4 regions of the Nocardioides sp. NPDC059952 genome follow, and region 1 is predicted to be linked to each of the others. Evidence: riboswitches for the same ligand, from Rfam matches in the RefSeq annotation. Region 1 holds a riboswitch; each other region holds the start of a gene.
What was found. Region 1 has a riboswitch for cobalamin ahead of ACFV9G_RS24330 (FecCD family ABC transporter permease). Riboswitches for the same ligand answer to the same signal wherever they lie in the genome.
Positions count from the first base shown of each region.

Region 2: linked by a shared signal. The riboswitch ahead of ACFV9G_RS21355 (nitrite reductase) and the one ahead of ACFV9G_RS24330 (FecCD family ABC transporter permease) in region 1 are both predicted to bind cobalamin.
Region 3: linked by a shared signal. The riboswitch ahead of ACFV9G_RS29090 (ABC transporter substrate-binding protein) and the one ahead of ACFV9G_RS24330 (FecCD family ABC transporter permease) in region 1 are both predicted to bind cobalamin.
Region 4: linked by a shared signal. The riboswitch ahead of ACFV9G_RS21325 (VWA domain-containing protein) and the one ahead of ACFV9G_RS24330 (FecCD family ABC transporter permease) in region 1 are both predicted to bind cobalamin.

Region 1 covers NZ_JBHWLY010000072.1:524-8,194, reverse strand. Annotated here, with positions in the region: gene ACFV9G_RS24340 (ABC transporter substrate-binding protein) at 1-326, opposite strand, end outside; gene ACFV9G_RS24335 (ABC transporter ATP-binding protein) at 323-1,171, opposite strand; gene ACFV9G_RS24330 (FecCD family ABC transporter permease) at 1,168-2,172, opposite strand; cobalamin riboswitch at 2,283-2,471, opposite strand; cobalamin riboswitch at 2,556-2,774, shown strand; gene ACFV9G_RS24325 (ribonucleotide-diphosphate reductase subunit beta) at 2,901-3,899, shown strand; gene ACFV9G_RS24320 (ribonucleotide reductase N-terminal alpha domain-containing protein) at 3,914-5,611, shown strand; gene ACFV9G_RS24315 (hypothetical protein) at 5,631-5,759, shown strand; gene ACFV9G_RS24310 ((2Fe-2S) ferredoxin domain-containing protein) at 5,756-6,115, shown strand; gene ACFV9G_RS24305 (cobalamin biosynthesis protein) at 6,103-7,029, opposite strand; partial or broken gene cobC (Rv2231c family pyridoxal phosphate-dependent protein CobC) at 7,026-7,671, opposite strand, start outside.
Region 2 covers NZ_JBHWLY010000054.1:7,046-14,716, reverse strand. Annotated here, with positions in the region: gene ACFV9G_RS21380 (aldehyde dehydrogenase (NADP(+))) at 1-45, shown strand, start outside; gene ACFV9G_RS21375 (enolase C-terminal domain-like protein) at 42-1,379, shown strand; gene ACFV9G_RS21370 (sulfite exporter TauE/SafE family protein) at 1,408-2,202, shown strand; gene ACFV9G_RS21365 (ion transporter) at 2,244-3,068, shown strand; gene ACFV9G_RS21360 (ABC transporter substrate-binding protein) at 3,054-4,220, opposite strand; cobalamin riboswitch at 4,323-4,528, shown strand; partial or broken gene ACFV9G_RS21355 (nitrite reductase) at 4,584-4,772, shown strand; gene ACFV9G_RS21350 (precorrin-8X methylmutase) at 5,403-6,071, shown strand; gene cobJ (precorrin-3B C(17)-methyltransferase) at 6,068-7,618, shown strand; gene cobM (precorrin-4 C(11)-methyltransferase) at 7,615-7,671, shown strand, end outside.
Region 3 covers NZ_JBHWLY010000121.1:570-8,240, forward strand. Annotated here, with positions in the region: gene ACFV9G_RS29075 (peptidoglycan-binding protein) at 1-26, shown strand, start outside; gene ACFV9G_RS29080 (ABC transporter ATP-binding protein) at 185-946, opposite strand; gene ACFV9G_RS29085 (FecCD family ABC transporter permease) at 1,026-2,171, opposite strand; gene ACFV9G_RS29090 (ABC transporter substrate-binding protein) at 2,168-3,205, opposite strand; cobalamin riboswitch at 3,259-3,446, opposite strand; gene ACFV9G_RS29095 (NAD(P)H-dependent oxidoreductase) at 3,470-4,168, opposite strand; gene ACFV9G_RS29100 (sugar ABC transporter ATP-binding protein) at 4,347-5,873, shown strand; gene ACFV9G_RS29105 (ABC transporter permease) at 5,870-6,913, shown strand; gene ACFV9G_RS29110 (ABC transporter permease) at 6,990-7,671, shown strand, end outside.
Region 4 covers NZ_JBHWLY010000054.1:489-7,023, reverse strand. Annotated here, with positions in the region: gene cobM (precorrin-4 C(11)-methyltransferase) at 1-689, shown strand, start outside; gene bluB (5,6-dimethylbenzimidazole synthase) at 689-1,306, shown strand; gene cbiE (precorrin-6y C5,15-methyltransferase (decarboxylating) subunit CbiE) at 1,303-2,538, opposite strand; cobalamin riboswitch at 2,555-2,696, shown strand; gene ACFV9G_RS21325 (VWA domain-containing protein) at 2,721-4,829, shown strand; gene cobO (cob(I)yrinic acid a,c-diamide adenosyltransferase) at 4,829-5,443, shown strand; partial or broken gene ACFV9G_RS21315 (cobyrinate a,c-diamide synthase) at 5,437-6,535, shown strand, end outside.

The DNA.
Region 1 (7,671 bases):
ACCCGGTCCTTCGGGTAGGCCAGCTCGAGCAGCTCCTGGTCCCGGGCGATGCCGGTGACCGCGACGAGGTTCTCCCGGGCACCGACGGCCAGGGCGATGGAGATGATCCCGCCGTCGTACGCGTAGAGCTCGGTGACCGGCTCGTCGACGGTCACCTTCTCGCCACAGTTCTCGACGGTGATCGCGCCGTCGTTCTCCTGGGCCGCGGTGCCGACGCTGGTCTTCTCCGCCGCACCGCAGGAGGTGAGGATCGTCGAGCCGAGTGCCAGCGCGGCCAGGCAGGCGAGGCCGCCGCGACGTACGGGGATGGTCGGGAGAGAGGTCATGCCGAGTGGTCCTTCCGGGGGTGGATGAGCAGATGGGGCTGGTCCAGGTGCGGGTGGGGCACCTGGACGGAGCCGACGCCGAAGTGGAGATCGACGCGGATGGTGTCGAGCACCTCGGCCGGCGGCCCGTGGGCGACGACGGTCGCCGGGCCGCTGTCGGGATCGCTGCCCCGCGGCCGGCCGAGAACCGCCAGCTGGTCGAAGGAACGCAGCGCCAGGTCGAGGTCGTGGATCGTCGCGACCAGGGTCTCGGCCCGGTCGGCGACCGTCCGCAGCAGCCGCAGCTGCCAGGCGACGTCGAGATGGTTCGTGGGCTCGTCCAGGAGCATCACCGGGCTCTCCTGGGCGAGGCCGCGGGCGAGCACCGCCCGGCGCCGCTCGCCGCCGGAGAGGCGGTCGCAGGGGTCGTCGATACGGTCGGCCAGGCCGACGGCATCGAGCGCGGCCCGGACGATCTCGCGCTCCTGCCGTCCGCCTCGCGACCACGGCCGGGTGCGCGGCACCCGGCCCAGCGCCACCATCTCGCCGACGAGCAGCTCGGCCGAGGCGACCTCCTCCTGGGGGACGTACGCAAGCCGGCGGGCGCGTTCGCGCGAGCCGATCCGGGAGATCTCCTGGAGCCGACCGGAGTCGTCGGCGAGCTGGGCCTGCCCCGTGCTCGGCCGCAGTACGCCGGCCAGGATGCGCAGCAGCGTCGACTTCCCCACCCCGTTCACGCCCACGATCCCGAGGCTGGTCCCCGCAGGTACGTCGAGGTCGACATCGCGCAGCACCTCACGCTCGCCCAAACGGGCCCCGACCCCGCGCAGCCGCAGCACCGGCCCCGCGCCGCCGCGCCCACTCATCGAGCACCGCCGAACCGGTAGCGGCTCCGGCCCATCAGCAGCAGGAAGAGCGGTGCACCGACGACGCCGGTGACCACCCCCAGCGGGATCTCCTGCGGTCGGGCCACCATCCGCGCGAGCACGTCGACCCACAGCAGGAAGAGCCCGCCGCCCAGCGCCGCGACCGGGAGCACCACCCGGTGCCGGGCCCCGACGAGCAGCCTGGCGGCGTGCGGCACGATCAGGCCGACGAACCCGATCCCGCCGCTCACCGCGACCAGCACCCCGACCAGCACCGAGAGGCCGACGAACAGGGTGCCGCGCAGCGCCGCGACGTTGACGCCGAGCGCTGCCGCGGTCTCCGGCCCGGCGGCGAGCGCGTCCAGCCACCGGTGCAGCGCCAGCATCCCGGCGGCAAGCACGAGACCGACGACCGCAGGCACCCACAGCTTCTCCCAGCTGGCGCCGCCGACGCTGCCGAGCATCCAGAACATCACCGAGTTCGCGGCCCGCGGGTCGTCGCTGGCGAAGACCAGGAAGGAGGCGATCGCGGAGAGCCCCGAGGAGAGCACCACCCCGGAGAGCACCAGCCGGATCGGGGTCAGTCCGCCCTGCGCGGTCGCCACCAGCCAGACCAGCAGCGCTGCCCCGATCGCCCCGAGCAGGGCACCGGTCGAGACCGCGTAGATCCCGAAGCCGACCAGGGCGCCGGTGGTGATCGCCGCCGTCGCCCCCACGGCTGCACCGGAGCTGATGCCGAGCAGGAACGGGTCGGCCAGCGGGTTGCGTACCAGGGTCTGCATGCCGGCGCCGGCGACGGCCAGCCCGGCGCCCACGACGAGCGCCATCAGCGCGCGCGGCAGCCGCAGCTCCCACACGATCACGTCCCATCTCCCGGTGGCCTCCCCCTCGAGCCGGTCGGTGACCGTGGCGACGACCTCGGTCAGCGGGATGTGCTCGGAGCCGAACGCCAGGGACGCCACCACGCTCAGCGCCGAGGCGAGCAGCAACCCGGCCACCAGCGGTAGGAACGGGACGCGTCGCCTCCCGGCACGAGCACGGGCGCGATCACGGGCACGGTCTTCCACGGCGGTCGGCCTCTCAGGTCCTCTGGACCCTGGTCGCGAGGGCCGTGACGTACATCTGAGCCGACAGGTTTTCGGACTCGGGTTCACCCGGCGAGGCCGCCTTCCCAGGGACTCGTCCCCAGTGGCTTCTCAGCATCGCCGTCGCCCTCACCGCTGCGCGCCAGTCCCGGATTCACACCGGAGTTCCCTGGCATCCGTCAGGATGCGTTCGACTCGGCGCCGAGGCTAGCACGGGTCGTCGAACCGGTGCCGGGGATGTTTCCGACGACACGGCGAAGCACAAGATCTAGGAAGTTGCATTGGTGTAATTCCCGCATATAGTGGTCCTCGCAGCTGGTTCTCCTTCCTCGGCGACGGGGCGGGAGAGGCAAGAGGGAACCCGGTGTGAGTCCGGGACTGCCCCGCAGCGGTGAGTGGGAACGACCGCCGTCACGAAGCACTGGGAGCAAGCCATGCCCCTGGGAAGCGACGGCCACTAGGACCGAGCACGATGACGCCCACGAGTCCGAAGACCTGCCAGTGCCCACCTCATGGTGGGGTCCGCGACCTCGAGGGAAGGTCAGGGGATCGAGCGCGTACGACGCCGTCCTCTCCTGCCCCGGCACGGATGCACGAGACATCCAGCGGGCCGCGGGGCTCGCCTGAACAAGGGGGCATGGGGCTTGATCGACACCGAGGGTCTACCGATCCGCACGGAGAAGTCGGCGTACGTCTTCGACTATCCGATGGCCGAGGACCTGGCCAAGAAGCAGCGGAGCATCTTCTGGACGGCCGAGGAGATCCCGGTCGAGAACGACAAGCAGGACTTCCTGGTCAACATGACCGACGCCGAGCAGGCCGCGGTCAAGACGACGCTGAAGCTGTTCACCATCTACGAGCTGATCCTCGGCGGCGAGGTGTGGGGCGACCGGCTCTTCCACTCCTTCCCGCGGCCTGAGGTCCAGATGATGACCAACGCCTTCTCGTTCGCCGAGCTGAACATGCACGCGCCGTTCTACGCCAAGCTCAACAAGACCCTGATGATCGACACCGAGGAGTTCTACGACTCCTACAAGAACGACCCGGTGCTGGCCGAGCGGATCGCCTTCGTGTGGGACGCGATCGCCGACGAGGACCTGCTCTACGCGCTGAGCGTCTTCACGCTGATGGAGAACTGCGTCCTCTACTCCAACTTCGCCTTCCTCAAGCACTTCCAGTCCGGCGGGAAGAACCTGCTGCAGAACGTGATCAGCGGCATCAACTTCTCCGCCCGCGACGAGAACCTGCACGCCACCGGCGGCGCCTGGCTGTTCAACACCACCCTGGACGAGTACGCCGCCACCGTCCCGGCCGACAAGTTCGAGGCCGAGCGCTCCGACCTGTTCGAGCGCGTCCGCGGCGTCGCCGAGCACCTCTACGCCCACGAGGCCCGGATCGTCGAGATGCTCTTCGCCCACGGGCCCATCACCGGCATCGACCAGGCCGACCTGGAGGCCTTCGTGAAGTCCCGGGTCGACATGACGCTGGAGAACATGCGGATGGAGCCGCTGTTCAGGGTCGAGGACAACCCGATCGCCGAGTGGTTCTACAGCGGCATCAACGGCACCCAGTTCCACGACTTCTTCCAGGTCACCGGCAACGAATACAACCGCAACATCGGCGAGACGGAGTTCAGCTTCTAATGAGTAACAGCCTGATGAGTGACAACAGCTGGGAAGCACTCTCTGCCGAGCGCAAGGCGCTGCAGGCTTCGGGCACCGTGCCCGCCTTCATGACCACCGCGGGCTACGCGATGTTCAAGGCCAAGTACACCGTGGCCGACCAGAGCGTCCGGGAGCGCTACGAGACCATCGCGGCCACCGCCGGCGACCTCGCCGACGAGATGTACCCCCGCGAGGACGGCGTCTCCTGGCAGGAGCCGTTCTTCGAGGCGATCTGGAACGGCTGGCTCTCGCCGTCGACGCCGGTGCTCTCCAACCTGGGCACCGACCGCGGCCTGCCGGTCTCGTGCGAGGGCTCCTACGTGGAGGACTCGGTGTGGGGCTTCTACGAGACCCTCAAGGAGGCCGCGATCCTGTCGCAGAACGGGTTCGGCACCTCGGCGTACCTCGGCGACGTCCGGCCCCGGGGCGCGAAGTTCTCAGACAACGGCAAGGCCAACGGCGTGGTCCCGGTCTTCTGCAACTTCGTGGAGATGACCAACCAGATCAGCCAGGGCGCCACCCGGCGCGGCTCCTGGGCGGGCTACCTGCCGGTGGACCACCCGGACTTCTACGAGCTCGCCGACCTGATCTTCCGCGAGCCGGCCAACAAGAACATCGGCTGGATCTTCAGCCAGGCGTTCATCGACCGGATGCTGGCCGGCGACAAGGACGCGCTCGAGCGCTACCAGCGGGTGCTGAAGATCCGGGTGGTGCTCGGCAAGGGCTACATCTGGAAGGTCGACACCGTCAACGCGGCCCAGACCGAGTCCTACAAGGCCAACGGGCTGGAGAACAAGGCCTCCAACCTGTGCTCGGAGATCACCCTCTTCTCCGACGAGGACCACTCCTACACCTGCGTGCTCTCCTCACTGAACCTCTCGACCTATGACGAGTGGAAGGACCAGGACACGGCGTACGTCGCGACCGTCTTCCTGGACGCGGTCGCCGAGGCGTTCCTGCGCAAGGCCCGCACGATCCGTGGTCTGGAGCGGGCCGTGCGCTACACCGAGAAGGCCCGCAGCCTGGGGCTCGGCGTGATGGGCTACCACGACTACCTGCAGAATCAGCGGGTGCCGTTCGAGTCCGACAAGGCGGCGGCGCTCAACAAGGACATCTTCGAGCACATCTCCGCGCGTGCCGACGCCGCGTCGCGGTGGATGGGCGCGGCCGCGGGCATCCCGGAGTGGTGCGTCGGGCGACGCAACTCCCACCTGATGGCGATCGCGCCGACGATGAGCACCGCGGTGATCGTCGGCGGCACCAGCCAGGGCATCGAGCCGTACGTCGCCAACGTCTGGAACCAGACCACCTCGGCCGGTGAGATGCCGCGAGCCAACCAGAACCTCGTCGAGGTGATGAAGGAGCGCGGCGTCTACGACCAGGAGCACATCTCCGACATCATCGACAACGGCGGTTCCGTGCAGCACGTCACCTGGCTCGACGAGCACGAGAAGGACGTCTTCAAGACCGGCTACGAGATCGACCAGGAGATCCTGCTCGCCCGGGCCTCGGACCGCCAGGCCTACATCGATCAGTCGCAGTCGCTGAACCTGTTCTTCCAGGCCGACGCGACACCTCAATACATCAGCAAGATCCACAAGCTCGCGCTGCTCGACCCGAACATCAAGAGCCTGTACTACCTGCGCTCGCGGGCCGGGATCCAGGCCAGCAAGCAGAACCGCACCAACTGACCCAGTTCGACGGAGAGGCATGAGCATGAACGAGAACCCGACCACCGAGGCCACCGACGCCATCGACGACCTGACCTGGGACGACTGGAGCGACGCCGCGGTCTGTGCGATCGAGAACGGCCCGGACTGCGAGGCCTGCGAAGGATGAGCGACCCGGCCCTCGGGCGGCCGACGCTGACCGTATGCCGCGGTTGCTGCTGCGGGTCCGAGCGGAAGTCGCCCGGGGTGGACCACGCGGCCGTGCTCACGACGCTGAACGCGGCGGCCGGGGAGTCGGCGACGGTACGCGTCGCCGACTGCCTCGGCCCGTGTGAGCGCGCCGATGTCGTGGTCGTCGGCCCCTCACCCGAGGGCCGGCAGCGCGGGGCGCGGCCGGTCTGGGTCGCCCGGGCCGGGTCGACCCGGGTCGCTGACGCCCTGGCCGAGTGGACCCGCGCCGGCGGGCCGGGCATCGCCGTTGCTCCGCCCGCGGTCCTGGCGCGGGCCTTCCGTCACGGGCGCTGAACGATGACGGCGTACGCCGCCGCGACCAGGGCCGCGCCGATGCCGACCCTGCGGGCCAGCGTGGTGGCACTGACGACGTCGGCGGGGGCGGCGTCGCGGCCGTCGCCCATCACCGCGCGGTGCTCGATCCGGTTGCCGTAATAGCGGTTCGTACCGCCGAGACGGATGTCGAGGGCGCCGGCGAAGGACGCCTCGACGACGCCGGCGTTCGGGCTCGGGTGCTGCGCGGCGTCGCGGCGCCAGGCCGTCCACGCCTGCTTCGCGCGCGAGGGCGCGGCGGCCAGGGTGAGCAGGCCGGAGAGCCGGGAGCCGGGCAGGTTGAGCAGGTCGTCGAGGCGGGCGCTGGCCCAGCCGAAGTGCTCGTAGCGGTCGTTGTGGTGCCCGACCATCGCGTCCAGGGTGTTGGCGGCTCGGTAGCCGAGCAGGCCGGGTACGCCCGCGACGGCACCCCACACCAGGGGCGCGACCACCGCGTCGGAGGTGTTCTCGGCGACGCTCTCGACGACGGCCCGGGAGACCTCGGAGGCGTCGAGCTCGTCGGTGTCGCGGCCGACGAGGTGGGTCAGCCGCTGCCGCGCGGCGGGGAGGTCACCGCGGTCGAGATGTTCGTGGACGGCGAGGGCCTCGCGCTCCAGCGAGCGGCCGCCCAGGACCGCCCAGGTGGCTGCCGCGGTCACCAGGGTCTTCCCGGCCCGGCCGGGAGCGAGCCGCTCCGCGGCGGCGCCGAGGGCGACCGCTCCGCCGACCAGGGTCGCGGTGTGGAGCACGCCGCGGGCCCGGTCGTCGGCGTACCACGTCTGTTCGGCCCGCATCGCGACCATGCCGAACCCGGCGACCGGGTGGTAGCGCCGTGGGTCGCCCAGCAGGCGGTCGAGCGCGAAGCCGGCGAGGATCCCGATCGCCCGCGGGCTCACCCTGCTCCCCTGGTCTTCCGCAGGGCGGCCAGGAGCTGGTCGGTCGGCTCCTGCGGGCGCACCGCGATCCGCACCCAGTCCGGGCCGAGCCCGGGGAAGGTGTCGGCGCGGCGTACGGCGATGCCCCGCTCGCGCAGGGCCTCACGGACCCCGGCGCCAGGGCGGGCCAGGACGAAGGAGGCGGTCGAGGCGACGTACTCGATCTCCTGGTCACGCAGGCCGGCCTCGAGGTGGCTGCGCCAGGCTGTGATCCGCTCGGCGCGCTCGCGGGCCTCGGCGCTCGCCCGCTCGGTCGCGCAGGCGAGCATCGCGGCGGCGGCGGTGGCCGAGACCGACCACGGGGTGCGTACCGCCTCCAGGTCGCTGATCGCGGTGGCGTCGCCGACGACGTAGCCCGCGCGGACCCCCGGGATCGACCAGTGCTTGGTGAGGCTGCGGATCACCAGCAGGCCCTCGGCGTGCTCGCCGGTGAGCGTCTCGGGCTCGCCGGGGACCGCGTCCATGAAGGCCTCGTCGACCACGACCAGCCGACCGGGTCGGAGGAGGGCGCGGAGGATCTCGGCGGGATGGAGTACGCCGGTGGGGTTGGTCGGGTTGCCGACGACGACCAGGTCCGCGTCCTCGGGCACCGCGGCCGGGTCG
Region 2 (7,671 bases), on a different contig from region 1:
TGGCACCTCGCCCGCCGCGTCGACGGCGAGCTGCAGCTGCCATGAGCCTCACCACCACTGTGCCCACCATTGGGAAGGTCGAGGTCGTCCCGGTTGCGGGCCACGACTCGATGCTGCTCAACCTCAGCGGCGCACACGCGCCGTTCTTCACCCGCAACATCGCGATCCTCACCGACTCCGAGGGCCGCGAGGGCGTCGGCGAGGTCCCGGGCGGCGAGCCGATCCGCCGCACCATCGAGGAGGCTGCCGAGCTGCTCGTGGGGCAACCGGTCACCCGCTACCGCACCCTGCTGCGGCAGGTCGCGGAGCGCTTCGCCGACCGCGACGCCGGCGGTCGCGGGGCCCAGACCTTCGACCTGCGTACGACCGTCCACGCCGTCACCGCGCTGGAGTCCGCGCTCCTCGATCTCGCAGGTCAGGCCCAGGGCGTTCCGGTCGCCGAGCTGCTCGGCGACGGCCAGCAGCGCGAGAGCGTGCCGATGCTCGGCTACCTCTTCTACGTCGGTGACCCCGACAAGACCGACCTGCCCTACCTGCGGGAGCCGGACGCCGCCGACGAGTGGGACCGCGTCCGCAGGGAGGTCGCGCTGACCCCCGAGGCCGTCGTACGTCTCGCCGAGGCCGCTCAGGCCCGCTACGGCTTCGCCGACTTCAAGCTCAAGGGCGGTGTCCTCGCCGGTGAGGAGGAGGTCGCTGCGGTGACCGCGCTCCATGAGCGGTTCCCCGACGCCCGGATCACCCTCGACCCCAACGGTGGCTGGCTGCTCGCCGACGCGGTCCGGCTCCTCGAGGGCAAGGACGACGTGCTCGCGTACGCCGAGGACCCCTGCGGCGCCGAGGGCGGCTACTCGGGGCGCGAGATCATGGCCGAGTTCAAGCGCGCCACCGGGCTGCGTACCGCGACCAACATGATCGCCACCGACTGGCGCCAGATGTCCCACGCGATCCGCACCAACGCCGTCGACATCCCTCTCGCAGACCCGCACTTCTGGACCATGTCCGGCTCCGTCCGCGTCGCCCAGATGTGCCACGACTTCGGGCTGACCTGGGGTTCCCACTCCAACAACCACTTCGACGTCTCACTGGCCATGTTCACCCACGTCGGCGCCGCCGCGCCGGGGGAGATCACCGCGCTGGACACCCACTGGATCTGGCAGGACGGCCAGGGTCTGACCGAGTCTCCGCTGGAGATCCGCGACGGTGCAGTCGCGGTCCCGGACGCGCCCGGGCTCGGGATCCGGCTCGACCACGACCGGGTCGCGGCCGCGCACGAGCTCTACCTCGAGCACGGGCTCGGCGTACGTGACGACGGCGTCGCCATGCAGTACCTGGTGCCGGGGTGGACGTTCGACCCCAAGCGCCCGTGCCTGGTCCGGTGAGCGCGGAGGCAGCGCGAGTGTCGGCCCGGTGAGCGCCGAGCTCGCCTGGCTCCTGCTCGCCGGCGTCGGCGCGGGCCTGACCGGTTCGGTGGCCGGTCTGGCCTCGCTGGTCAGCTACCCCTCCCTGCTGGCCGCGGGGCTGCCGCCGGTCGTCGCCAACGTCACCAACACGGTGGCCATGTTCGGCGTCACCGGCGGCACCATCGCAGGGTCGCGGCGCGAGCTGCGCGGCCAGGGCAGAAGGATCGCCTGGCTGGCCCTGGCCTCCTTCCTCGGCGGAGCAGTCGGCGCTGCTCTTCTGCTCACCACGCCGGCCGAGGCGTTCGAGACGGTGGTGCCCTGGCTCGTCGGCGCCGGGGCGGTGCTCCTGCTGCTCCGCGACCGGATCCGGGCCTGGGCCGCGGCCCGCGCAGCCGCGCGGCCACCACGGCAGGCGTCCCCGGCAGGTGTCGAGGAGCGACGTACCCTGGCCCGCGGGTTCGGCTGGGGCGTCATCGTGTTCGTGCTCGGCATCTACGGCGGCTACTTCGGCGCCGGCGTCGGGATCATCGCGCTGGCCGTCCTCGTGCTCGAGCGCACCGAGGCCCTCGCGATCACCAACGCGGTCAAGAACGTCGCCACCGGCGTGGCCAACGGCACTGCCGCGATCGCGTACGTCTTCTTCGCTCCAGTGAGCTGGCCGGCCGCGATCGCCCTCGGAGCGGGTGCCGTGATCGGCGGCTTCCTGGGGCCGGCGATCGTCCGGGTCGCCCCCGAGCGCCCGCTGCGCTGGCTGGTCGGTCTCGCCGGCCTCGGCCTCGCCGTCCACCTGGCGACCAGCTAGGCTCCGGCCGCTGTCACGGGTCACAGGAGGACGAAGCGAACATGGGTTCGGAAGACATCTCGGTGCGCGGGCGGATCCGCGCGCTGGTCGATGACGACACCTTTCAGAAGGTGATCATCGGGGTGATCATCCTCAACGCGGTGGTCCTCGGCGTGGAGACGATGGTCCCCGAACATCTCGCCCACGAGCTGGCGCTGCTCGACAGCGTGCTCCTCGGGGTCTTCGTCGTCGAGCTGGTGCTGCGGCTGGTGGCGTACGGCCCCAGGTTCTTCCTCGACCCGTGGAACATCTTCGACACCGTGATCGTCGCGATCGCGCTGGTGCCAGCGACCGGACCGATGTCGGTGCTGCGGGCGCTGCGGATCCTGCGCGTGCTGCGCCTGGTCAACTCGGTCCCGTCCATGCGTCGCGTCGTCGACGGCCTGATCAAAGCGGTGCCGGGGATGGGCGCGGTCGCTGGGCTGCTGGGGCTGATGATGTACGTCGCGGTGGTCATCTCGACCAACCTCTACGGCTCGATCGCTCCGGAGTACTTCGGCGACCTCGGCACCAGTGCGTTCACGCTGTTCCAGACCATGACCGGGGAGGCCTGGCCCGACATCGCCCGCGAGGTGATGGCCGAGGACCCCTCCGCCTGGATCTTCTTCGTCGTCTTCATCCTGGTGATGACCTTCGCGGTCCTCAATCTCTTCCTCGCCGTGGTCGTCTCCGGCATGGAGAGCGTCGAGACCCTCGCCGAGCACGAGGAGGAGTCCGACGCCGAGATGATGGCCGTCCTCACCTCGATGCGCGAGGACCTCACCGCCGTACGCGAGGAGCTGGCCGCGACCCGGGCCGAGCTGCGGTCGGAGTCAGCTGCCCGGTGAGGTGATCTCCTGCAGGACCACGTTGCGGGGGCCGTCGGCAGTGCCCCTGACCACCCGCAGGAAGTAGGGCTGGTCGGGGTTGTGGTTGGGGTCGAAGGACCAGTTCCCGCGGGGGCTGACGATGGTGCCGACCGACCCGAGGGAGTCGGCGATCTCGTTGCGGTTGACGTCATCGGAGAGGCCGAGCGCCTTGTCGAGCGCGGCCGCGGCGTCGTAGGCCTGCACCGAGTAGACCGTCGGGGTGGCGTCGTACGCCTTGCGGTAGTCCTTCACGAAGGCGTCGTTCATCAGCGAGTCCATCGTGTCGCTGTAGTGCAGCGCGGTCCGCACGCCGGATGCCGCGCCGCCCAGCGCGGACAGCACGTCGCCCTCGGTGAGGAACCCCGGGCCGTAGAGCCGGATTCGCTTGGCCAGACCCGACTCGCGGTACTGCGTCACGAACGCCTCCGCCTCCTTCCCGGCATAGGCGGCGAAGATCGCGTCCGCGCCCGACTCCTCCACCTTGTCGAAGAGCCCCGACCACTCCTCGGTCACCCCCGCCGGGGTGTAGCTCTGACCCGCCACGGTGCTGCCGGACGCCTCGAGGGCGATCATGAAGCTGTCGGAGAACTCATGACCGGTTGCGTCGTCGGAGCCGATGACGTACGCCGAGCCCCGGTCGGTTCCCTGGGCGACCGCCTTCCCGAGCGCGCTGCCCAGGTCCGTGTTGGTCGAGGACGTACGCCACAGGTAGTCGGACCCGTCGGCGAACCCGTCGGCACCGGCGCCGGTCACGATCAGCGGCGTCTCGCTGTTGATCGCCACGTCCTTGGCCGCCAGCGCCGTCTCCGAGCTCACCACCCCGACGACCGCCTGGACCTCGTCGTCCTGGATCAGCCTGGTCACCGCGGCGACGCCGATCTCGGTCCGGTCGCCCTCGTCGGCCTCGACGACGTCGATCAGCCGGCCGCCGAGCTTCCCGCCGTGCTGATCGAGGTAGAGGTCGAAGCCCCGGGACATGTCGGTGCCGATCGACTTGTGGACGCCGGAGGTCGGCACCACCAGACCGATCGAGACCGTCGACTCCGAGGTCGTGGCGCAGGCCGTCAGGCTGAGTGCGAGCGCCGAGATGGGCGCGAGAACGAGCAGCTGCCGATGAACCGAGCCTGTCACGGGGGACTCCATCTGTGGGGTGGCGCCGGGAGGTTCCGAGTAGGCGAACCCTGGCACAACCGGCGGCCGGAGGGCGAGCAATTCGGTGCCGTGTCCGCAAGTGGGTAGTCTCGCCCTGCCAGTCGTACTCCATGCCTGATGGGGTCAGGGAACCCGGTGAAAGTCCGGGACTGACGCGCAGCGGTGAGGATGACGGGCGGGGCACGCACTCCTTCCGAGGAGGGCAGTCACTGGAGCCTGGCTCCGGGAAGGCGCTCCGCTCCGATCGATTCCGAGTCCGAAGACCTGCTGGCTCTGGCGGCATCCGCCGCCAGGTCACCACGTGCCCCGCGCAAGGGCACATGACGCAGAGCAGGTGTCCTGATGTCGCGAGTCCGAACCGACCGGTGCCCCGGAGTCGGTCGTCCGTGGGCGGCCGAGGACGGCCTGCTGGTGCGGCTGCGCCTGATCGGCGGGTCCGTCTCCTCCGCCGCGCTGCTCTCGCTGATCTCCGTGGCGGAGACCTACGGCGACGGACGAATCCATCTCACCGGCCGCGCCAACCTGCAGGTGCGCGGCCTGCCCTCCGTCGACGGCGCGCTCCCGGGTGAGGTACTCACCGCCCTGAAGGCGACCGGTCTGGTGCCGGCGCAGACCCATGAGCTCGTACGCAACGTGATGGTCTCCCCGCAGACCGGGCTCGCCGGCGGACGGGCCGACCTGCGCGGCGTCGCGGCGTCGCTGGACCGGCTGCTGTGCGCCTCGCCCCGTCTGGCCGCGCTGCCGGGGCGGTTCCTCTTCGTGCTCGACGACGGCCGCGGCGACCTGGTCTCGCGGGAGTGCGACCTGGGCGTGGTGGCGCTCTCCGCGGCTGAGGGTCAGCTCCGGGTCGGTGGCTCGTGGGGGCCGGTCGTGCCGCTCGCCGAGGCCGCCTACCGGTTGGTCTCGCTCGCTGCCCGCTTCCTGGACGTACGCGGCGAGGGGCCGTCCGCGCCCTGGCATGTCGCCGAGCTCGACGCACCGATGGTCGAGCCGGTCGCGGCCGACGCCCGGGTGCCGGCGCCGGCCACGGAGCTCGGCTTCGGTGAGGTGCCCGGCGGCGAGCACGTCGGCTTTGCCGAGGGGACGCTGGACCGGGCGGCGGTCACGGCGCTGGCCGAGCGGGCGCCATCGCTCGTGGTGACGCCGTGGCGCGGCGTACTCGTGCCCTCACCGCAGGTCCGTCCGACCCGGCGCTACGACTACATCGACCAGGGTCCGGCGATCTACGTCGACTCCTTCGCGACCATCCGGCGCGAGGCCGACCTCTCCGCGGTCCCGGCCGACGCCGAGCGGCTCGCGGTGCGGATGATCCACGGCAGCGGGCAGGTCGACCTCGCCGCCGATCTGGACATCCACCCCGGCCTGGTGAAAGCCGCGCGGGGTGCCTTGGAGGCCGGGGCGCCGATCCTGTGCGACGCGACGATGGTCGCGACCGGGGTCACGCGCAGCCGGCTCCCGCGCGAGAACGAGGTGCTCTGCATGCTCGGTGACGACCGGGTCCCGGAGCTGGCCCGGATGTGGAGGACGACCCGCACCGCCGCCGCGCTGTCCCTGTGGGAGCCCTACCTCGAGGGTGCGGTGGTCGCCATCGGCAACGCCCCGACGGCGCTCTTCCATCTGCTCGAGATGATCCTCGACGGCGGCCCGCGGCCGGCCGCGATCGTCGGCTGTCCGGTCGGCTTCATCGGCGCGGCCGAGTCCAAGGAGGCGCTCGCCTCGTTCGCCGCCGATCACGGGATCGACATCCCCTTCGTCACCGTCCGGGGTCGCCGTGGCGGCTCCGCGATGACCTCCTCCGCCCTCAACGCACTCGCCCAGGAGCAGGAATGAGCACTCCGATCCGTGGGAGCTTCACCGTCGTCGGGATCGGCCCGGGCGACCCCGAGCTGATCACCCTCAAGGCCGCCCGGATCGTCGGCGCGGCATCCGTGGTCGCCTACCACGCCGGGGTGCGCAAGCAGTCCCACGCCCGCCGGATCGCGTCGTCCCTGATCCCAGCGGAGGCGATCGAGGAGGAGCTGCGCTACCCGGTCACCACCGGGACCACCTCGCACCCGGGCGGCTATGTCGGGGCGATGGCCGAGTTCTACGAGTCCTGCGCGGTCCGGCTCTCCGCTCACCTCGACGCCGGCCGCGACGTCGTCCTGCTCGCCGAGGGCGACCCGCTCTTCTACGGCTCCTCGATGTATCTCCACGACCGGTTCAAGGAGATCTACCAGACCTCTGTGGTCCCCGGGATCCCTGCCTTCGCAGCCGCCACCGCCGCGGTCTCCACCCCGCTGGTGCGCCAGACCGACGTGCTCACGGTCCTGCCGGGAACGCTGCCCGAGCCCGAGCTCGCCCGTCGACTGGCCGACACCGAGGCGGCGATCATCATGAAGCTCGGCCGGACCTTCCCCGCGGTTCGTTCCGCGCTCGCGGCTGCCGGGCGGCTCGAGGGTGCCTGGTACGTCGAGCGTGCCTCGCAGCCCGAGGAGCGCTGGCTTCCGGTGGCCGACGTCGACCCGTCCTCCGTGCCGTACTTCTCCCTCATCGTGGTGCCGGGAGACACGGCTCCCGCACCTGCCGCGGCGCGGCTGCGGCAAGAGCTACCCGCGGTCGAGCCTGTCGAGGCGGCGCGCGGGGGCGTCTCGACGGGCTCGACCGGCGGGGAGGTCCTGGTCGTCGGGCTCGGGCCGGGCCCCGACGGCTGGCTGACCCCCGAGGCCAGCTCGGCGCTGGCCGAGGTCGGCCATGTCGTCGGCTACGCGCCGTACGTCAACCGGGTGCCGCAACGCGAAGGCCTGCGGCGGCATGCGTCGGGCAACACCGTCGAGGTCGACCGGGCCCGGCACGCGCTGGACCTGGCGGTCGCGGGGGAGCGGGTCGCCGTGGTCTCTGGCGGTGACGCCGGTGTCTTCGGGATGGCGTCAGCCGTGTTCGAGGCTGCCGAGGATCCGGCCTACGCCGGCGTACGCGTCCGGGTGCTGCCCGGGGTCAGCGCCGTCCAGGCGGTGGCCGCGCGGGCGGGCGCCCCGGTCGGGGCCGACTTCGCGGTGATGTCCCTCTCCGACCGGCTCAAGCCGTGGTCCGTCGTCGAGGACCGGCTGCGCGCGGTCGCGGCCGCCGACCTCGTGCTGGCCATCTACAACCCGGCCTCGCGCTCGCGCACCGAGCAGATCGGGCTGGCTCGCGACGTACTCCTCGAGCAGCGCAAGCCGGACACCGTGGTCGTAGTCGGGCGCGACGTCGGGCGGGCCGAGGAGTCGCTGACCGTGACCACTCTCGGCGAGCTGGATCCGGCCTCGATCGACATGAAGTGCCTGGTCATCGTAGGCGCGAGCTCGACCCGGGTCACCGAGGCCGGGCAGGTCTGGACGCCGAGGTACGTGCGGTGACCGGCCAGCAGGCCGTCCACTTCGTCGGCGCCGGTCCAGGCGCCGCTGACCTG
Region 3 (7,671 bases), on a different contig from region 1:
CGAGCTTCCAGTGGGTCTGGGTCTGAAGGTGAACGCCGTCACGTGGTTGCAGAGCAACCGCTTCGGCTTCACCGGAAGTGACGTGGACGGGGTGTTCGGCCCGGCCAGCGATCGTAAGATGCGGTACCCGTTCGATTACGGCTGCGCTCGGATTCCTTACTGAGTCGCTTCGACCGGCTGATCGTCACACCGGGCCGAGGAAACGGATGACGACGCCTTCGTCGTGATGCACCCGGGCGCGGACTCCGTAGACCTCGGCGATGAGGGCCTCGGTGAGCACCTGCGCGGGCGCCCCGCCGGCGACGACGCGGCCTTCGGAGAGCACGAAGACCTGGTCGCAGTAGGTGGCGGCGAGGTTGAGGTCGTGCAGTGCGACCAGGCAGGTCGTGGGCATCCGGCGGACCAGTGCGAGCAGGGCCAGCTGGTGGCGTACGTCGAGGTGGTTCGTCGGCTCGTCCAGGAGCAGGATCTCGGGCTCCTGGGCGAGCGCCCGAGCGATCTGCGTACGCTGCCGCTCGCCGCCCGACAGGGTCGAGAAGCGCTGGTCGAGGCGGTCGGCGATGCCGGCGTGGGTGGCCGCCTCCACGATGACGGCGCGGTCGTGGGCGCTGTCGGGCGCCCAGGCCGGGCGGTGCGGGATCCGGCCGAGCGCGACGACGTCGCGTACCCGTAGGTCCTGGCTGGTCGCCGGCTCCTGCTCGACGACCGCGAGCCGTCGCGCCAGCCGGCGCCGGGACATGCCGGCGAGCGGGCTGCCGTCGAGCAGCACGTCCCCGGAGTCCGCGGGCCGCAGCCCCGCCAGGATGCGGATCAGCGAGGACTTCCCGGAACCGTTGGGCCCGAGCAGCCCGACGGTGACGCCGTCCTCGACCTGGAGGGAGACGTCGTCGACGACGAGGCGCCCACGGGGAGCCCATCGGACCCGCCCTGCCTCGAGCGCCGTCATCGGGCCGCCTCCGTAGCGCAAGCGCCAGAATACGGACGCGACCCGATGACAGGCTGACGGGTCGCTCGCTGACGCTCGCTCATCGGCGGGCCCTCATCAGCACCAGGGCGAAGGCGGGCACCCCGACCAGCGCGGTCGCCACCCCGACCGGGAGCTCCTCGGGGTCGATCACGGTCCGGGCCGCGGTGTCGACCCAGATCAGGAAGATCGCGCCGAGCAGCGCGGTCGCCGGGAGCAGCAGCCGGTGTCCGGGGCCGACCAGTGCGCGTGCCAGGTGCGGCAGCACCAGCCCGACGAAGCCGATCGCGCCCGAGGTGGACACGATGACGGCCGTCATCAGCGCCGTCAGCACCAGGAGCACCGCCCGGATCCGGCCGACGTCGACTCCGAGGGAGGCCGCCGCGTCGTTGCCGAAGGCGAACGCGTCCAGCCAGCCGGCGCCCGCGACGCAGCAGAGCAGCCCGCCGAGCACGATCACCCCGCAGACCAGGACGTCGGTCCAGCTCGCCGAGGAGAGCGACCCGAGCAGCCAGAACAGCACCCCGCGCGTCTGCTCGGCGTCGGCCGCGGTGAACACGATGAACGAGGTGAGCGCCGAGAAGAGCTGGGTGGCGGCGATGCCGGCCAGGACCAGCCGGTCGGTGGTGCCGCCGGCGAGCGAGGCCAGCAGCAGCACGAGTGCGAACGAGACGAGCGCTCCCGCGAACGCCCCGGTGGAGAGCCCGATCGCGCCCGATCCGACGCCCAGCACGACGATCGAGACCGCGCCGGTCGAGGCTCCTGAGGAGATGCCGAGCACGAACGGGTCGGCGAGCGGGTTGCGCAGCAGCGACTGCAGGATCACCCCGCAGATCGCCAGTCCCGCTCCGCATATCCCCGCCAGCAGCGTACGTGGCAGCCGCAGGTCCCACACGATGCTCTGCTGGAGCAGGGTGAGGCCGGAAGAGCCGAGGCCGACCCGGTCAGCCACGACCCGGTAGACGTCGGTGACGCTCAGGTCGGATGGCCCGACGGTGATCGCCCCCGCGACCGAGGCCAGCACCACCAAGGGCGCGACCAGCAGGACGCCGGTGACCCCGATCGCCGAGGCGTCACGTCCGTCGGCCGAGACGTCGCCCGCGTCGGTCGAGATGTCACGTACGTCGGCCGAGACGTCATCGCCGTGCCAAGTCGGCCGACCGGGGTGACGCTTCGGCTGATCGGAGCCCGGCGTACGCAGTCTCATAGGCCGAGGTCGGCGAGCTGCTCGGCGACGTTCTCGACGGCGTAGACGGTGCGGATCGACGGGTTGAGCTCGGCGCCGGAGAGAGTCACGAAGCGGTCGTTCTTCACCGCCTCCATCTGCGACGTGACCGGGTTGGTCTTCAGGTAGTCGATCTTCGCGCGGGCGGTCTCGGCGGTCTGGCTCTTGCGGGTCAGGTCGCCGAGGACGATGACGTCGGGGTTGCGCTCGGCGACGGTCTCCCAGTTGATCTGCGGCCATTCGTCGGTGGTGTCGTCGAAGACGTTCTCCACGCCGAGGGTGCGCCCGATGATCCCGGGGCCGCCGCAGCAGCCGGCCAGGTAGGGCGACTCCGAGTTGGCGAACCAGTACATCGCGCTGACGTCTCCGGCCGGTGCCTCGCTCTCGGCGTTCTCGAGCCGCCGGGACAGGTCGGCGACGAGCTCCTCGCCCCGCTCGGGGACGCCGAAGATCCGCGCCAGGTCGGTGATCTCGCCGAGGATGGTCTCGATCTCGAGGGCGTCGTGGCGGGTGCCGTCGTCGTCGCCCTCGTTGTCCTTGAGGCACTCGGCGGGGGAGAGGTAGGAGCCCACGCCGAGCTTCTCCAGGTTCTCGGGTGTGGTCACCCCGCCCTCGCCCAGAGTGCTGGCGAAGGAGGCCGTGACGAAGTCCGGCTCGGTCTCCAGGACGCGCTCGTAGGAGGGCGCGTTCTCGGCCAGCCGAGGCACGTCCTCGTTGGCCGCGGCCAGCGAGTCGAGCACCGGGTCGGTCCAGGTCGCGGAGCCGACGACACGGTCGGCCAGGCCGAGCGAGAGCAGGATCTCCGTGGAGCCCTGGTTGAGCGAGACGACACGCTCGGGAGGTGCATCGAGGGTCATCTCGCGGCCGCAGTTGGTCAGGGTGATCGGGAAGCCGGCGGTGCCGGCGGCCGCCTGCTGTGTCCCGGAGGGCTGGTCGGCGGCGCAGCCGGCCAGCGTCGAGCCGAGCACCAGAACGGTGCTCGCGGTGAGAGTTCGGATGGTGCGGGAGGGGTGCACGTCGGTCCTCGAGCGGGTCGCGGGCTGGTGCGCGTCGCCCGTGCTGACCGGCAGCGGTGTGCTGCAGGGCCAGCAGGTCTTCGGACTCGGGATCGACCGGCGCGAGACGCCTTCCCAGGCCCGAGGGCCCAGTGGCACAGTGTCCCGTCCGTCACCCACACCGCTGCGCGTCAGTCCCGGACTCTCACCGGGTTCCCGTGCCGGGACTACGTCCCGAGCGGCTGGCCAGAAGACCGTAGCAGGCGACTCCGCCCGCGCGGGGCCTCAGCCCTCGCGATGGGCGCTCAGCCCGTCCTCCCCGGGCGCGACCGAGTCGTGGAGCCTGATCGTGTGGTCGTAGTGCTCCTCGGCCATCGGCCGGTAGTCGATCCGCGGCTCCCTCATCACGCCCTCGAGACGTACGGTCAGGTCGGCCTCGATCCGAGCCATGAGCTGCGGGTTCATGGTGTCGGCGTCGGTGATCAGGTGCGGCCGCAGCGGGTCCATCCCGGTGTACCAGAACGTGCCGTGCAGCAGGGGCCACAGGACGTCCTCGATGTCGCCGCTGATCCCACGCGGACCGAGGGTCGCGGCCCGGTCGCCGGCGGTGACGACGGTCAGCGCGCGCTTGCCGACCAGGCCGCCCTTACCGTACTTGAGCGGCTTGCCGGTCTCCGGATCCGGTACGTCGAAGGCGAACCCCGACTCGAAGACGCGGTCGATCCAGCCCTTGAGGATGGCCGGCACCGAATACCACCACAGCGGGAACTGCACGACCAGCAGATCGGCCTCCCGCAGCCGGTCCTGGTGGTGGCGTACGTCAGCCTCGCCGCGCTCCACCAGAAGTGGATTGAAACCTTCTCGATAGAGGTCGATCTCATCGACGCTCCAGCCGTCCGCGCCGAGGGCGTTCATGCCGACCTCACGCAGCCGTCCGTTGAGTGATGCCGAGTGCGGATGTGCCCATACCCAGAGTGCGTGCATAGGGCTCTGAACGCCGTCTGACGCGGTGGGATTCCCGCCTGGAGACAGGCCGGCGCCGACACGGTCTGATGACAAAGTCCGGATCTCGCTCAAATTAGCGGCCTCAGAGTGTTGACGTATGTGATTGCCATCACTAGCGTAAACCAGGCTTGAAACCTTTCAATTCGAGGAGCTGCCCATGCCGGACACACCCGCCGCACTGGAGCTGCGGGACGTGGCCAAGTCGTTCGGCCCCGTACGCGCCCTCCGGTCCGGAAGCCTCCGGGTCGAGGCCGGATCCATCCACGCGCTCGTGGGGGAGAACGGAGCCGGGAAGTCGACCCTGGTCAAGATCGTCGCCGGGCTCTACCGTCGTGACGCCGGCGACTACCTGCTCGCCGGGGAGCAGGTCGACTTCCGCAACACCGCCGACGCCAAGCAGGCCGGGGTCGCGGTCATCTACCAGGAGCCGACCCTCTTCCCCGACCTCTCCGTCACCGAGAACATCTTCATGGGGCGCCAGCCGACCAACCGCTGGGGCAAGATCGACCGCGCCGCGATGCGCACCGAGGTCGTCGAGCTCTTCGCCCGGCTCGGCGTCCCGATCGAGCCCGACCGGCCGACCGAAGGCCTCTCCATCGCCGACCAGCAGCTGATCGAGATCGCCAAGGCGCTCTCGCTCGACGCCAAGGTCTTGATCATGGACGAGCCGACCGCTGCCCTCTCGGGCAACGAGGTCGACCGGCTGATGACCGTGGCGCGCACGCTGCGCGACCAGGGCTGCGCCGTCGTCTTCATCTCGCACCGCTTCGACGAGGTGTTCGCGCTGTGCGACACGATCACCGTGATGCGCGACGGCGCCTACATCTCCACCGACCCCATCTCCGAGGTCACCGAGGACGAGATCGTCCAGCGGCTCGTGGGACGCGAGGTCTCCGACCTCTACCCCAAGCTCGAGGCCACGGTCGGCAAGCCACTGCTCGAGGTCACGGGCCTCACCCGCACGGGACTGTTCCAGGACATCAGCCTGACCGTCCGCGAAGGTGAGATCGTCGGCCTGGCGGGCCTCGTCGGTGCCGGGCGCAGCGAGGTCGCGCAGGCGATCTTCGGCGTCGACCCCTACGAGAGCGGCGAGGTCGTCCTCGACGGACGCCCGGTCCCGCCGGGTGACCCGAGGCGGGCGATCGAGATGGGTCTGGCGTTCGTCCCCGAGGACCGTCGTCAGCACGGTCTCGTCCTGGACGCACCGATCTCGCGCAACATCACGCTGCCGATGAGTGGCCGGCTCGCTCGCACCGGGCTGATCAGCAGCGGTATCGAGAACCGCTCGGCCGCCGACTGGGCCGCCCGGCTCGAGGTCAAGGCCGCGACGCTCGACACCCTGGCCGGCACCCTCTCGGGCGGCAACCAGCAGAAGGTCGTCCTGGCCAAGTGGCTCTCGACCCGGCCGAAGGTGCTGATCATCGACGAGCCCACCCGGGGCATCGACGTCGGCACCAAGTCCGAGGTCCACCGGCTGCTCTCGTCCCTGGCCCAGGAGGGGCTCGGGATCCTGATGATCTCCTCCGAGCTCCCCGAGGTGCTCGGCATGGCCGACCGGGTGATCGTTCTCAGCGAGGGCCACCAGACGGCCGAGCTGAGCCGCGAGGAGGCGACCCCCGAGGCCGTCATGCGCGCGGCGACGGCCCACCACTCCGCCACCCTGAACATCAGCGAGGCATCATGACCACCACGCTCGACGCGCCCGCTCCGGCCGCGCCGCAGCCACGCCACCGAGCAGCCAACCGGCTGACCTGGCTTCTCAAGCAGCGCGAGACCGGCATCGCCATCGCCTTCATCCTCCTGCTCGTGGTGACCACTGCGGTCAACCCCAACTTCCTGTTCAGCACGGACGGCTGGCGCGACCTCACCCTGACCCCCGCGATCCTCGTCTGCCTGGCGATCGGCCAGGCGATGGTGATCATCACCCGCAACGTCGACCTCAGCGTCGGCTCGACGCTGGGCCTCACCGCCTACCTCGCCGGCCGGCTCTTCCTCGACACCGGGCTCCCGGTGATCGTGGTCGTCCTGATCGCCGTCGCCGCGGGCGCCGTGCTCGGCCTGGTCAACGGGGCGCTGGTCGCCTTCGCCAAGGTGCCGGCGCTGGTCATCACCCTCGGCACGCTCTACGTCTACCGCGGGATCATGCTCGAGTGGGCCGGCAGCGACCGGATCAACGCCTCCGACATCCCGCCCGGGCTGCTCGACTTCGGCACCGGGTCGTTCCTGTTCATCCCCAACCTCGCCTGGATCTCGTTCGCGCTGCTGGCCGTCGTGATCTACCTGATGCGTTCCACGCGCGCCGGCCGCGAGTTCTACGCGATCGGCTCCGACCCCGACGCCGCCACGCTCTACGGGCTGCGCGACAAGCGCCGGGTCCTGCAGGCGTTCGCCACTTCGGGTGCGCTCGCCGGCCTCGCCGGGATCCTGTACGTCTCCCGCTACGGCACCATCAGCTCCGGTGTCGGCCAGGGCATCGAGCTCGAGGCGGTCGGCGCCGCGGTCGTCGGCGGTGTGGCCATCTTCGGTGGCAGCGGCACCGTCCTCGGGGCGGCGCTGGGGGCGTACCTCCTCACCACCATCAACCGGGCGCTCCCGGTCCTGGGCATCCCCGACTTCTGGCAGCAGGCCGTGGTCGGCGCGCTGATCATCGGCGCGATCGTCCTGGACCGCTACTTCGCGCGCCGTCAGCACGACAAGCTCCTCGCAGAGAGGGAAGAATCATGAGTGAGCGCCAGCGAACGGCAACAAGCCTCAGGCCGCCACGTCCGTACGCTTCGTTCCCCTCGACGGAGGTGGCGGCATGAGCCTCCTTGCCTCTGAGAAGGCGCCGACGAGGACGTACGCCGCCCACGCCAAGCCGTGGTGGCAGCGCACCCTGATGACCAGGGACACGGCGATCATCGCCCTGCTCGTCGTCGTGTGGACGTACGCCTCGATCGCGATCCTCAACTTCTCCGACCCGATCACGGTCTACTTCCTGGTCCTCGACATCGCGCCGATCCTGCTCATCGCGCTGCCGATGACGCTGATCATCATCACGGGCGAGATCGACCTGTCGGTGGCCAGCGTCGTCGGACTCTCCAGCGTCCTGTTCGGGGTGCTGCACCGCGAGGGCCTGCCGATGGTCGCCGCGATGGTGCTCGCCCTGCTCGCCTGCGCGGTCGCGGGAGCGCTCAACGGCGTGCTCGTCACCCGCTACGGGCTGCCGTCGCTGGCCGTCACGATCGGCACCATGGCGCTCTTCCGCGGCATCGCGGTCGGAGCGCTCGGCACCACCGCGATCACCGACTGGCCCGACTCCTGGCAAGACCTCGTCCAGGCCCGGATCGGCGACTCCCAGATCCCGCTGATGACGATCCCGCTGGTCGTCCTGATCCTGATCTTCGCCGTGGTCCTGCACTTCACCCCCTTCGGGCGCGGCATCTTCGCGGCCGGTCTCAGCAAGGACGCGGCCCGCTTCTCCGGCGTCAACGTCGACCGTA
Region 4 (6,535 bases), on a different contig from region 1:
TGCTCGCGGCCGCCGACGTGGTGCTCTATCCCGGCACCTACCTCGACCCTGAGGTGCTGGGACACTGCAGCCCCGCGGCCGTGCTGGTCGACACCCAGAAGCTCGATCTGGACCAGATCGTCGGCGAGATCGTCGCCGCCCATCGGGGCGGCAAGCAGGTCGTACGCCTCGTCTCCGGCGACCCGTCGGTCTACTCGGCGGTCGCGGAGCAGACCCGGCGGCTCGATGCCGCCGGGGTGCCCTGGGACGTCACGCCGGGCGTGCCCGCCTACGCGGCGGCAGCAGCGCTCGTGGGACGGGAGCTGACCGTCCCGCTGGTGGCGCAGTCGGTCGTCCTCACCCGGACCCAGGCCCGGTCGACGGCCATGCCGGAGGGGGAGTCCCTGGCCGCGTACGCCGCGACCGGCGCCACGCTCGTGCTCCACCTCGCGATCCGGCGCACCCGCGAGCTGATGGCCGAGCTGTTGCCCTACTACGGCCCCGAGTGCCCGGTCGTGGTCGTCTACCGTGCCAGCCAGCCCGACGAGCTGGTCCTGCGCGGGACGGTCTCCACGATCGGCGACGCCGTCGAGGAGGCCGGCCTGCGACAGGCCGCTGTGATCCTCGCCGGGCCCGCGCTGGCCCGCGACGGGGGCGAGTCGTTCCTCTACGACGCGGCCCGCCCGCGAAACCTGGAGGCGCGTGCCTGATGGACCTCTACGACGCCATCAACCGCCGCCGGGACACGCGCGCGGAGTTCACCGGCGAGCCGGTCGCTCCGGACGTTCTGGAGCGGCTCCTCTCCGCAGCCCACGCCGCCCCGAGCGTCGGCATGTCGCAGCCCTGGGACTTCGTGCTCGTACGCGACGCCGACCGCCTCGAGCGCTTCCACGCCCACGTCGCGACCGAGCGCGACACCTTCGCCGCGACCCTGGCCGGCGAGCGGGCCGAGACCTTCTCCCGGATCAAGATCGAGGGCATCCGCGAGTCCGGGCTGGGCATCGTGGTCGGCTACGACCCGACCCGCGGCGGCCCCAACGTCCTCGGCCGCCACGCCATCGCCGACGCCGGCCTCTACTCAGTCGTCTGCGCCATCCAGAACCTCTGGCTCGCGGCCACAGCCGAAGGACTCGGCGTCGGCTGGGTCAGCTTCTACCGTGAGGAGTTCCTGCGGGACCTGGTCGGCATGCCCGAGGGCGTACGTCCCGTCGCCTGGCTCTGCGTCGGGCCCGTCGCCGACCTCCCCGACGTCCCCGACCTGGAGCGCTTCGGCTGGCGCCACCGCTCGCCGCTCTCGACGGTGGTCCACGAGGAGAAGTTCGGCTAGTCCGTCAGTATCTCCGGGCCACTGACCGGATCGACACCTCGCGAGTGCTGACGCGCGCTGTAGGACCAATGCACGACCGTGCGCTGGGGTGCCCAGCCGCGGAAGGTGCCGATCGCGTCGACGGACTCCACCGAGATCCGGGTCAGCTCGCCGCCCAGCTCGGCGTGCTGTCGCGCCAGGAGCTGCTCGGTCTCCAGGGTGACGCCGTGGACCACCAGGCGCCCGCCGGGGCGCAGGGCGGCGAGGCAGGTGTCGAGCACGCCGGGGCGGGTCGCGCCGCCGCCGATGAAGATCGCATCCGGGGCAGGGAGGCCGGCCAGGGCATCGGGTGCACGGCCCTCGACCACGCTCAGTCCCGGAACCCCGAGCCGGGCGGCGTTGCGGGCGATCCTGGCCGCCCGCTCGGAGCTGCCTTCGATCGCGGTCGTGGTGCAGGTCGGATGCGCCCGCATCCACTCGATCCCGACCGAGCCGGCACCGGCACCCACGTCCCACAGGTGCTCCCCAGGAGCCGGCGCCAGGCGGGCCAGGGCCGAGGCCCGCAGGTCCCGCTTGGTCAGCTGGCCGTCGTTCTCGAAGGCTTCGTCGGGGAGGCCGGTGGACCAGCCGTAGAGGGATGCCCCGGCGCACTCGATCGCCACGATGTTGAGCCGGGGTGACTCGCCCGTCCAGGTCGAGGCGGTCGCGGTCCGGGCGCTCTCCGTGTCCGCTCCCAGCTCTCCCAGCACGGTCATGGTGGAGGCCCCGAAACCGGCTTTGGCCAGGAGGATCGCGACCGAGGCGGGGGTCGCCTCGTCGGCGGAGAGGGCCAGGATCCGGCGGCCGGGAGCGAGCTCGCGCGCGACCAGCGACACGTCGCGGCCGACGAGGCTGACGACCACGCACGTCTCGGCCGCCCAGCCCATCCGGGCGCGGGCGAGGGCGACGGAGGAGACGGCCGGCTCGATGCGTACGTTCTCCCGGCCGAGGAGCGTGATCAGCGTCGTGCCGATGCCAGAGACCAGCGGGTCACCCGAAGCCAGGGCGACCGCGTCCCCGATGCCGTCGAGCAGCGCCGGGAGGCCCTCGCGCAGCGGGGAGGGCCAGGGCTCGCGCCGCTGGCCGGGGACGTCCGGGACGAGGTCGAGATGACGCTTGCCGCCGAGGAGGACGGCGGACTCCCGGATCAGCTGCTGGTGACGTACGGGGATCTCGTCCCAACCTCCGGCACCGATGCCCACCACGACGATCATGAGGCCAGACGCTACAGTGACCGCACAGGCGCGAGGTGCCCCGACTGGGGAGAATCTGGGAAGCCGGTGAGATTCCGGCACAGGCCCGCTGCGGTGAATCGAGCCCCCTCACGGGGACTCGACAAGTCCGAAGACCGGCCTCGCGTCCATCCATCCAACGCGATAGGGAGCGGGAGCCTCTCATGCCGGTGCACTACCCATTTTCTGCCGTCCTCGGCTGCCAGGCGGACGACCTCGACGACATGGGCCTCGCGCTCGTGCTGACCACCATCTCCCCGGAGATCGGCGGGGTACTGGTCCGTGGCGAGAAGGGGACCGCGAAGTCGACGGCCGTACGCGGTCTGGCGGCCGTGCTGCCCTCGATCTCGGTCTACGCCGGGGACAGGTTCTCGATCGACCCCGCCGACCCCTCCGCGGAGTCGCCGGACGGTCCCTTCGGGTCCGCCGCCGTCGTGGAGAGCCGGCCGGTGCGGCTGGTCGAGCTCCCGGTCGGGGCCACCGAGGACCGCGTCGTCGGCTCGCTCCATCTGGAGAGCGCGCTGTCGCGCGGCGCGGTCGAGTTCGAGCCGGGGCTGCTCGCGCGGGCACACCGCGGCCTGCTCTACGTCGACGAGGTCAACCTGCTCCACGACCACCTCGTCGACCTGCTGCTGGACGCGGCGGCGATGGGCCGGGTCAGCGTCGAGCGGGACGGCGTCTCGGTCGAGCACGCCGCCCGGTTCGTACTGATCGGCACCATGAACCCCGAGGAGGGCGAGCTGCGCCCGCAGCTGCTGGACCGCTTCGGGCTCACCGTCGAGGTCGCCGCCCCCCGGGATCCTTCCCTTCGGGCGGAGGTCGTACGCCGTCGGATGGCCTTCGACCTGGACGCGCCCGGGTTCGTCGAGCGCTATCTGGCCGCCGAGCGCGACCTGACTGCTCGGGTCTCCACCGCGCGTGCCCTCGTCGGGAAGGTCCGGCTCACCGCACCGGGGCTGCTCAAGATCGCCGAGATCTGCGCGGCGTTCGAGGTCGACGGGCTGCGCGCCGACATCGTCACCGCCCGCACCGCGGTCGCACACGCGGCCTGGGCCGGGCGCTCCGAGGTCACCCGCGCCGACATCCGCCGCGCCGCCCTGCTCGCCTTGCCGCACCGGCGCCGGCGCAACCCGTTCGACGCTCCTGGGCTGGACGAGGACCTGCTCGACCGCATCCTCGGCGACGACGAGCTGCCGCCCGAGCCGCCGGAGGGCGGGGACTCGAATGAAGGTGGCGCTGACGATTCTGTTGGTCTCGACACGCCTCCGCCTAGCGGCTCCGGCGGCTCGACCAGCGATGGGGACGGCTCGACCGATCAGCCACCGTCGGTTGAGCCCGCGAGCGAAGCGAGCGGTGTCGAAACCAACACAGCCGATGACGCACCCGGCCAGCCACAGACTCCCTCCGCTCCCGCAGGCGAGTCCGTCACCGCCGCAGCCCCGGCCTACCGCCCCCGCCTCCTGACCGTGACCGGCCTGGGTACGGGCCGCACCGGCGGCCGGAGCAAGGCGATCGGCAGCAGCGGCCGCCGGATCGGCGCCAGCGTCAGCACCCGCGGATCACTCCACCTCGTCGAGACGCTCAAGGCGGCAGCAGGCAAGCAGGCGGTCCGCTCGCGCACCTCGGCCAAGGTCGAGCTGCGCTCCGAGGACCTGCGGACCGCGATTCGCGAGGGCCGCGAGGCCAACCTGGTGCTCTTCTGCGTGGACGCCTCCGGCTCGATGGCCGCGCGCAAGCGGATGGCGCAGGTCAAGGCCGCGGTCCTCTCGCTGCTGCTGGACGCCTACCGGCGCCGCGACAAGGTCGGGATGATCACGTTCCGCGGCGAGGGCGCCGAGCTGGTGCTGCCGCCGACGAGCTCGGTCGACCTCGCGGCGGTCCGTCTCGACGAGATCCCCGCCGGAGGACGTACGCCGCTGGCCGAAGGCCTCCTCGAGGCCGCCCGCGTGCTCCAGCGCGAGCACCTGCGCGACCCCGATCTGCGGCCGTTGCTGGTGGTCGTCACCGACGGCCGCGCGAACTCGTCCCAAAAAACTGCGCAGGCCCACGGCAAGGACGCCGTCAGGCGATCGCAGCAGGCCGCCGCGTACGTCGCCAGCCTGGGTGTCACGACCGTCGTCATCGACTCCGAGAGCGGGCCGATGCGGCTCGGGCTGGCCCGCCAGTTGGCCGAGCACCTGGGCGCCGAGCACGTGCCGGTCGCCGAGGTGAGCGCCGAGGCGCTGACCTCCGCGGTGCACGGCTACACCACCAGCGGGAAGGGAGCAGCCTGATGCCCAAGGGACAGCCGCTGAACGTACCCGACGACGGGCTCACCACCCGCCAGCGCCGCAACCGGCCGCTGGTGATGGTCCACACCGGGCCGGGCAAGGGGAAGTCGACCGCCGCCTTCGGGCTCGCGCTGCGCGGCTGGAACCAGGGCTGGCGGATCGGGGTCTTCCAGTTCGTGAAGTCGGCCAAGTGGCGCATCGGCGAGCAGACCGTGCTCGAGCGCCTCGGGAAGCTGCACGAGGAGACCGGCGAGGGTGGGCCGGTCGACTGGCACAAGATGGGCTCCGGCTGGTCCTGGTCGCGCAAGCAGGGGGAGGCCGAGGACCACGCCGCGGCCGCCGCCGAGGGCTGGGCCGAGATCAAGCGGTGCCTGGCCGCGGAGACGTACGACCTGCTGGTCCTCGACGAGTTCACCTACCCGATCAAGTGGGGCTGGGTCGACGCCGCCGAGGTCGCCTCCGTGCTCTCCGAGCGGCCGGGGCGCCAGCACGTCGTGATCACCGGCCGCGATGCCGACCCCGCCGTGCTCGAGGTGGCGGACCTGGTCACCGAGATGACCAAGATCAAGCACCCGATGGACGCCGGCCAGAAGGGCCAGCGGGGCATCGAATGGTGACCCTGCCCCGGCTGGTGGTCGCTGCTCCCTCGACCGGGTCGGGGAAGACGACGATCGCCACCGGCCTGATGGCGGCGCTGCGTTCCGCCGGGCACGAGGTCAGCGGTCACAAGGTCGGCCCGGACTACATCGACCCGGGCTACCACGCGCTCGCCACCGGGCGGCCGGGGCGAAACCTCGACCCTCACCTGGTCGGGGAGTCGAGGGTCGTGCCGCTGCTCCTCCACGGCGCCGCCGGGGCGGACGTGGCGATCATCGAAGGTGTCATGGGCCTCTACGACGGCCGCCTCGGCACCGACGGCTTCGCCTCCACCGCCCATGTCTCCTCGCTGACGTCCTCGCCGGTGGTCCTGGTCCTCGACGTCGCCCGGATGTCCCGCTCCGCCGCCGCGATCGCAGCCGGGATGGCCGCCTTCGACCCGTCCGTACGCATCGGGGGAGTCGTGCTCAACCGCTGCTCTCCTGGGCGGAACGCCGAGGAGATCCGGCGAGCGCTGGACGGTCTCGGGCTGCCGGTGCTCGGCATGCTGCCGCGTGATGAGTCGCTCGCCTCCCCCTCCCGCCACCTGGGTCTCGTCCCCGTCGCCGAGCGCGACGAGTCGGTCGCGCTGATCGAGCGGCTGGGTGAGCAGGTCGCCGCCCACCTCGACCTCCCCGCCCTCCTCGACCTCGCCCGCTCGGCGCCGGGGCTCGAGGCTTCTCCGTGGGATCCGTTGGCGGCGTTGCGCGGAGACGACGATGCGACCGCTGGTCGAGCCGCCGGAGCCGCAAGGCGGAGGCGTGTCGAGACCAACACAGTGCGCCCCGTGATCGCGGTCGCGGGTGGGCGGGCGTTCACGTTCCGCTACCCCGAGACCGAGGAGCTCCTGGAGGCGGCAGGCTGCGACGTACGCTCCTTCGACCCGCTCACCGATCCCGCGCTTCCCGAGGGGACGAGCGGGATCTACCTGGGTGGAGGCTTCCCGGAGATGTACGCCGCCGACCTCGCCGCCAACCACAGCCTCCTCCGTGATCTGCGGGCCGCCGTCGAGGCCGGGACCCCGACCGTCGCCGAGTGCGCAGGTCTGCTCTATCTGGCCGAGTCCCTCGACG